Regions from separate parts of the Dermacoccus nishinomiyaensis genome, predicted to be linked through region 2. Evidence: riboswitches for the same ligand, from Rfam matches in the RefSeq annotation. Region 2 holds a riboswitch; each other region holds the start of a gene.
What was found. Region 2 has a riboswitch for S-adenosylmethionine ahead of metX (homoserine O-acetyltransferase MetX). Riboswitches for the same ligand answer to the same signal wherever they lie in the genome.
Positions count from the first base shown of each region.

Region 1: linked by a shared signal. The riboswitch ahead of DYE07_RS02615 (bifunctional o-acetylhomoserine/o-acetylserine sulfhydrylase) and the one ahead of metX (homoserine O-acetyltransferase MetX) in region 2 are both predicted to bind S-adenosylmethionine.
Region 3: linked by a shared signal. The riboswitch ahead of DYE07_RS13970 (MetQ/NlpA family ABC transporter substrate-binding protein) and the one ahead of metX (homoserine O-acetyltransferase MetX) in region 2 are both predicted to bind S-adenosylmethionine.

Region 1 is NZ_UFXX01000001.1:528,254-530,444, forward strand. Features, by position in the region: gene DYE07_RS14635 (hypothetical protein) at 1-214, opposite strand, end outside; gene DYE07_RS02610 (GNAT family N-acetyltransferase) at 211-705, opposite strand; SAM riboswitch class IV at 829-944, shown strand; gene DYE07_RS02615 (bifunctional o-acetylhomoserine/o-acetylserine sulfhydrylase) at 1,017-2,191, shown strand, end outside.
Region 2 is NZ_UFXX01000001.1:726,235-728,425, reverse strand. Features, by position in the region: gene DYE07_RS03510 (hypothetical protein) at 1-783, shown strand, start outside; SAM riboswitch class IV at 873-980, shown strand; gene metX (homoserine O-acetyltransferase MetX) at 1,015-2,187, shown strand.
Region 3 is NZ_UFXX01000002.1:470,834-473,024, forward strand. Features, by position in the region: gene DYE07_RS13965 (neutral/alkaline non-lysosomal ceramidase C-terminal domain-containing protein) at 1-288, opposite strand, end outside; SAM riboswitch class IV at 501-612, shown strand; gene DYE07_RS13970 (MetQ/NlpA family ABC transporter substrate-binding protein) at 790-1,797, shown strand; gene DYE07_RS13975 (methionine ABC transporter ATP-binding protein) at 1,794-2,191, shown strand, end outside.

The DNA.
Region 1 (2,191 bases), 200 kb from region 2:
GGTCGAGCCAGTCGTCGTCATCGAGGCCGGCCGCCGCCCCCGGCCATGCGACCGAGGCGGCCATGACGCCGTCACGAGCCCACTGCTCGACAGCGTCGCGCGCGAGGGCGCCGTCAGCACCGAGGTGCAGGACGACGGCGTTCGCGACCGGTTTGGACGGGCAGGCGATGCAGCGCTCGCGCTGATCGAGCGCCCAGATGACGTCGTCGCTCATGACGCACGCTCCGCATCGCGGCGGGCGTCGAGGCCGAACGGCGCCACACGCTGCATGTGACGTTCGTCCGGCGGGCCGAAGCCGGCCCGTTCGTACAGCCTGCGGGCACGCGGACGGGCGTTGAGCATCATTCGCGCGACGTCGTGCGCGTCGGCCCAGGCGTCGACGATCCGCAGCATCCGCTCGGCCAGGCCCTGGCCGCGCGCCGACGGCGTGACGAAGACGACCGCGATGTAGAGCGACGGCTGCGCCGGCCGAGCCAGCGCCGGGGGCCGGTGCACGAGCGACGTCTGCACCATGCCGAGAGCCGTCCCGTCAGCACTCGAGGCGAGCCACGTCGGCAGATCGTCGTAGTGCGCGAGCCAGTGATCGGCATACTCGGTGATGAAGCCGGAGCGGTTGCTCTCCCCCGCCTCGAGGTCCATCTGCAGACGCAGCGCCGCGCAGGCGAACGCGTCTTCGCGGCGCGCGCGGACGATCGTCGGTGTCATGGCAACAGTCAAGCACGGCATGAGGGTCGTCGCCCGTAGGCGCGTCGCGTCAGCACGGGGCCGCGACCGGAATGTGAGACAGCATTCCCGCCTGATGACACCACCCGGCCTAGAGTGGCCGCAGGTCACGAGCGCCAGCGTCAAACCCCGGTTTGCTGGCCGGCAACCCTCCCACCGCGGCGGGGTGCTCCGGGTGACGACCTGGCCCGGCGCCGAGCGCGTCCGGGCAAGCGCGGAGGGATTCCCCTTCGGGCACCACACGTACGGTGCGCCGCCCGTGCGTCCACGCACTCCTCAAGAGGGACATCATCATGAGCTCCGAGAACTGGGCCTTCGAGACCAAGCAGATCCACGTCGGCCAGAACGTCGACGGCGACACCGGCGCCCGGGCGCTGCCGATCTACCAGACGACGTCGTTCGTCTTCGACTCCGCCGAGACCGCGGCCAACCGCTTCGGCCTGTCGGATCTCGGCCCCATCTACACGCGCATCGGCAACCCGACGGCGCAGGCGGTCGAAGACCGCATCGCCGCGCTGGAGGGCGGCGTCGGCGCGTTGCTGCTCGCGTCGGGTCAGGCGGCGACGACGTTCGCCATCCTCAACGTCGCTCAGGCCGGCGACCACATCGTCGCCTCGTCCGCGCTGTACGGCGGCACGTACAACCTGCTGAAGTACACGCTCAAGCGACTCGGCGTCGAGACGACGTTCATCGACAACATCAACGATCTCGACGAGTGGCGCGGCGCCATCCGCGACAACACGAAGCTGCTGTTCGGCGAGACGCTGAGCAACCCCGACCAGAAGGTGCTCGACGTGCGCGGCCTCGCCGACATCGCGCATGACGCCGGGGTGCCGCTGTTCGTCGACAACACCGTCGCGACGCCGTACCTGCTGCGCCCGATCGAGCATGGCGCGGACGTCGTCATCCACTCCGCGACGAAGTACCTCGGGGGGCACGGGACGTCGATCGCCGGCGTGCTCGTCGACGCCGGGACGTTCGACTACGCCGCCGACCCGGCGAAGTTCCCGCAGTTCAACGAGCCGTCGGAGAGCTACCACGGTCTCGTGTTCGCCCGCGACCTCGGCGTCGGATCGCCGCTCGGCGCGAACCTCGCCTTCATCCTCAAGGCGCGCGTCGAACTGCTGCGCGACCTCGGCGCGGCCGTCTCCCCGTTCAACGCGTTCCTCATCGCGCAAGGCCTCGAGACGTTGTCGCTGCGTGTGGAGCGACACGTGGAGAACGCGAAGAAGGTCGTCGAGTTCCTGAAGTCGCAGCCGCAGGTCGAGAAGTTGTTCTACGCCTCCGACCCGTCGAGCCCCTACAAGGAACTCGCCGACCGCTACCTGCCCGCCGGCTCCGGCGCCGTGCTGTCGTTCGAGATCGCCGGCGGCGTCGAGGCGGGCAAGAAGTTCGTCGACGCTCTCGAACTGCACTCGCACGTCGCGAACATCGGTGACGTCCGTTCCCTCGCCATCCATCCTGCGTC
Region 2 (2,191 bases):
GAGACGGCGCACATGCTCGACGTCGTCGCTGAGCGGCGCGCGACGATGGGTGCGCAGGCCGCCATCGCCATCGCCTATCGCTGCGAGCCGGGCCGCGTCGACATCGCGGCCCTCGCGAAACGCATCGAGCGCCGCGTGCCGCTGCACCACGTCCTCGGTGCCAGCGACGAGCACTGGTGGGCCATCGAATGCGAGCTCGGCTGCTGTGACGGCGCGATCCACGAGATCCCGTCCCTGTCAGAGCAGACCCGCGAGCAGCTTCGCCACGTCCGCCGCGGCGGCGAGGCCATGGCCGCCACCGCGCGCCCCGTTCCCAGCGTCGTCGACGTCCGAGCCGCCTGGGCACGGTTGTGCGACGTCCCCGACACCGCGTCGGGCACCCGGCGACGCTCCCGCAGCGCCGACCTGCAGGTGCTCGCCGACGCTGTCGTCGACGGCCCGACGCGCGATGAGATCCTCCTGTGCGTCGCACCCGAACTGTTCCGTCTGCTGAGCCCGGGCATGCCGCTCGGCGAGACGGGCCCGCTGATGACGAGCGCGTGCCTGCGAACTTGGCTGCCGCTCGTGCCGCGCCACGGCCGCGCCGCGTGGAAGGCCCTCGAGGCCGCCGCGACCTGGCGCGAAGGCGACCTGCGAGGAGCCGGTGCGTGCGCCGCGGCGTCGCTGCGCATCGGACGGACGTCATTGGGGCAACTGCTGCGCGACATCACAGGCACGGGGTTGTCGTACGAGCAGGCCGTCGGTGCGCTCCACACGAAGGCTCGGCAGAGTTCCGTCGCCTGACGAGCGTGCCGGTTGGGGGAGCGCGCCACATCGTGGACGTCGCCGCGCGGGCGATGGAAGCCGCGGGCAGGGCCGCCTACTGTGTCGCAGGTCAAGAGTTTCAGCGACACAAGCCCCGGCTTGCTGAGCGGCAACCTCCCTCGCGGCGGGGTGCCCCGGGTGACGACAGGGCCGCCCGTGGGCGGCAAGCGCGAGAGGTGGGTTGCGACCCACCTCGGAATCGAGGACGTCATGGTTTCGCACCGTCGCCTCGCCGTGGCCGACTCCGCGGCGCCCCTCACCGACGACGGGTTCAACCCGCACGCACGTGCCGTCCACATCGGCACCCTGACGCTGGAGAACGGCGCCGCCCTGCCCGACGTCGTCATGACGTACGAGTGCTGGGGCGAGCTGAACGACGACGCGAGCAACGCCGTCCTCGTCGAGCACGCCCTGACCGGAGACTCGCACGTCGTCGGGCCGGTCGGCCCCGGGCAGCCGACGGCGGGGTGGTGGCCTGGTCTCATCGGCCCCGGCGCGCCCCTCGACACCGACGAGCTGTTCGTCGTGGCGATCAACGTGCTCGGCGGCTGTCGCGGCAGCACGGGCCCCATGTCGCTCGCACCAGACGGCCGGGTGTGGGGCGGGCGCTTCCCACACGTCAGCGTCAGGGATCAGGCGCGCGCCGAGGCGCGGGTCGCCGACGCTCTCGGCATCGCGCGCTTCCACACTGTCATCGGCGGCTCCTTCGGCGGGATGCGCGCCGCGGAGTGGGTGGCGACCTTCCCGCATCGGGTGCAGCGCGCCCTCGTCGTCGCGAGCTGCGCGGCGGCGGGCGCCGACCAGATCGCGTGGGGGCACACGCAGGTGCGGGCAATCGAAGCTGACCCGGATTTCCGGGGTGGCGGCTACCTCGAGCAGGGCGTCTTCCCGACGTCGGGGCTCGGGCTCGCCCGCCAGATCGCGCACACCTCCTACCGCAGCGCGCACGAGTTGCAGGAGCGGTTCGGGCGCGAGTCGCAGGGAGCGGACCGCACGCTCGACGGCGGCCTGTTCGCCGTCGAGAGCTATCTCGAGCACCACGCCGCGAAACTCGTTGCGCGGTTCGACGCCATGAGTTATGTGCGGCTCACGCAGGCGATGGCGACGCACGACGTCGGCCGCGGCCGCGGCGGCATCGAGCCTGCGCTTCGGGTGTTCGGGGGTGAGCTCGTCGTCGCCGCGGTCGACTCCGATCGGCTGTTCCCGGTCAGTGCCTCCGCCGACATCGTCCGGGCTCACGGGCGCGGACGGCTGCGTCTCATCCACTCGCCGCACGGTCACGACGGTTTCCTCATCGAGGCCGACCAGATCGCGGCGCTCGTGCGCGAGGTCATCGCTCGGCCGCTCACGGCCGAGGCGGGCCGCGTCCGTCCCGTGGCGTGACGGC
Region 3 (2,191 bases), on a different contig from region 2:
GCTCGCGGGCGTGCCGCGACGTATGCGCCGCTCCATGGTGCATCGCGAGTACGAGACGCCCTCGCGCGACCAGACGTACGCGGTGTCCCAGTCGTGGTCGTCGAGGACGTCGACCCACGACGAGCCGACCTGACGCTGCACCTTGACGAACGTGCCCATCGTGCGGAAGTCATTCTTCGGGTGGCCGCCGCGGAAGACCGCCCGCACGCTCGAACCAGCCGAGCGTGTGGCGTCCGGCTGAGTCAGGACGTCACCGAAGTGCTGCCCGGGTGGGACGTCGTCGAACACGACGCCGGGGCCCTCGGCGCGTGGCCGACGTCACACTCATCACCCACCTAGACGATCGTCCAAGCTGTGTGAAGAAATCACTCACCCGAGCCTCGACGGCGAAAGACGCCGCATCAGCCACGCCGCGTGTCGCACGTCACAATCTTCGCCCACGTCTCATCTCCAGTGCCACAACTTGACGCTTTGTCGTGCGCGGCTCTAATCTCGCTGCTGGTCAAGAGATCCGATGCAAAGCCCTGGCTGGTCGGACGGCAACCCTCACACGCGTGGCGGGGTGCTCCAGGTGATGACCCGGCCGCGTCGACCACGCGGCAAGCACGCTCGGCACCCAACGTGACGGCATCCTCGTGAGCCTTCCGTTGCGCTGCCCAGGCCCCGAAAGGCATGCCCCGCACGACACCGCGCACCGCGCCCCACCCCGGCGCCCCGCCTTCACGCTGACTCCGCGCACCCGCGCCAGCCCCGCGCATTCGCATCCTTGCCGCCTCACCAGGAGAGATCATGACCGACAAGCACACCCCCGCCGACGAGACCTCGACGCCCGCCTCGTCCACGCATGACGCCACGAGCGCCGAGAACGGCGCGACCGCCCTGCCCCCGAAACCGAAGAACAACACCGGCAAGTACGTCGCGATCGGCGCTGGCGTCCTCGTCGTCGCGCTGGCCGCCGGCATCGGGGCCAAGGTGCTCGGCGGGAGCAGTGACGACAAGCTGACCCACCTCAAGGTGGGCACGACGGAGGCGTCGGACCCGTACTGGAACCAGCTCGTCAAGGTGGGCAAGGACAAGTACGGCCTCGACATCGAACCGGTCAACTTCTCTGATTACACCCAGGCCAACCCCGCGCTCTCCGAGGGCCAGGTCGACCTCAACCAGTTCCAGCACCTGCAATTCCTCGCCGACTACAACACCAAGGCGAAGCAGAACCTCACGCCCATCGGGGCGACGTACATCGTCCCGCTGGCGCTGTACTCGAAGAAGCACACGAGCGTCGGCCAGTTCCCCCAGGGCGGCAAGATCGCCATCCCCAACGATCCGACGAACCAGGCGCGCGCCTTGCTGCTGCTGCAGAGCGCCGGACTGCTGAAGCTCAAGGGTGGTGGCACCTCGCTGTCGACCCCGGCCGACATCGACGCTGGCGCCTCGAAGGTCACCGTCACAGCGGTCAACGCCGAGCAGACCGCGGCCGCGCTGCCGTCCGTCGACGGCGCGATCGTCAACAACAACTTCGCCGCGGACGCGAAGCTCGACCCGAGCAAGGCCCTGTTCAAGGACGACCCGCATGCGGCCTCGTCGAAGCCGTACATCAACGTCGTCGTCGCGCGCGCCGCGGACAAGGACAACGCCGACTACGCCAAGTTCGTCAAGGCCTACCACGACCCGAGCGTCGAGAAGCTCATCGAGGAGCGCACGAAGGGCACGAGCGTCCTCGTGAACAACTCCGCCTCCGAGGTGCAGGGCATCCTCGCGAACCTCGAGGCCCAGATCAAGGCGAAGGGATCGAAGTGACGGGCCCCTCCCCCACACCGACGAAGGCCGCCGCGCCGGCGAGTGCCACCCCGCCCGCCGTCGCCTTCCACGACGTCGGCAAGACGTTCACCCGCGGCAAGAGCCGGGTGACGGCTCTCGACGGCATCACGACGCAGGTGGAGCGCGGACGCATCGTCGCCGTCATCGGTTTCTCCGGCGCCGGCAAGAGCACCCTCGTACGTCTCATCAACGGGCTGGAGACGCCGACGCGCGGCCACGTCGAGATCGACGGCGTCGACCTCGCGTCGCTGTCCGCGAAGCAGGTGCGCGAGCTGCGCGGCCGCATCGGCATGGTGTTCCAGCAGTTCAACCTCATCCGCTCGCGCACGGTGTACGCCAACGTCGCCTACCCCCTCGAGGTCGCCGACTGGGA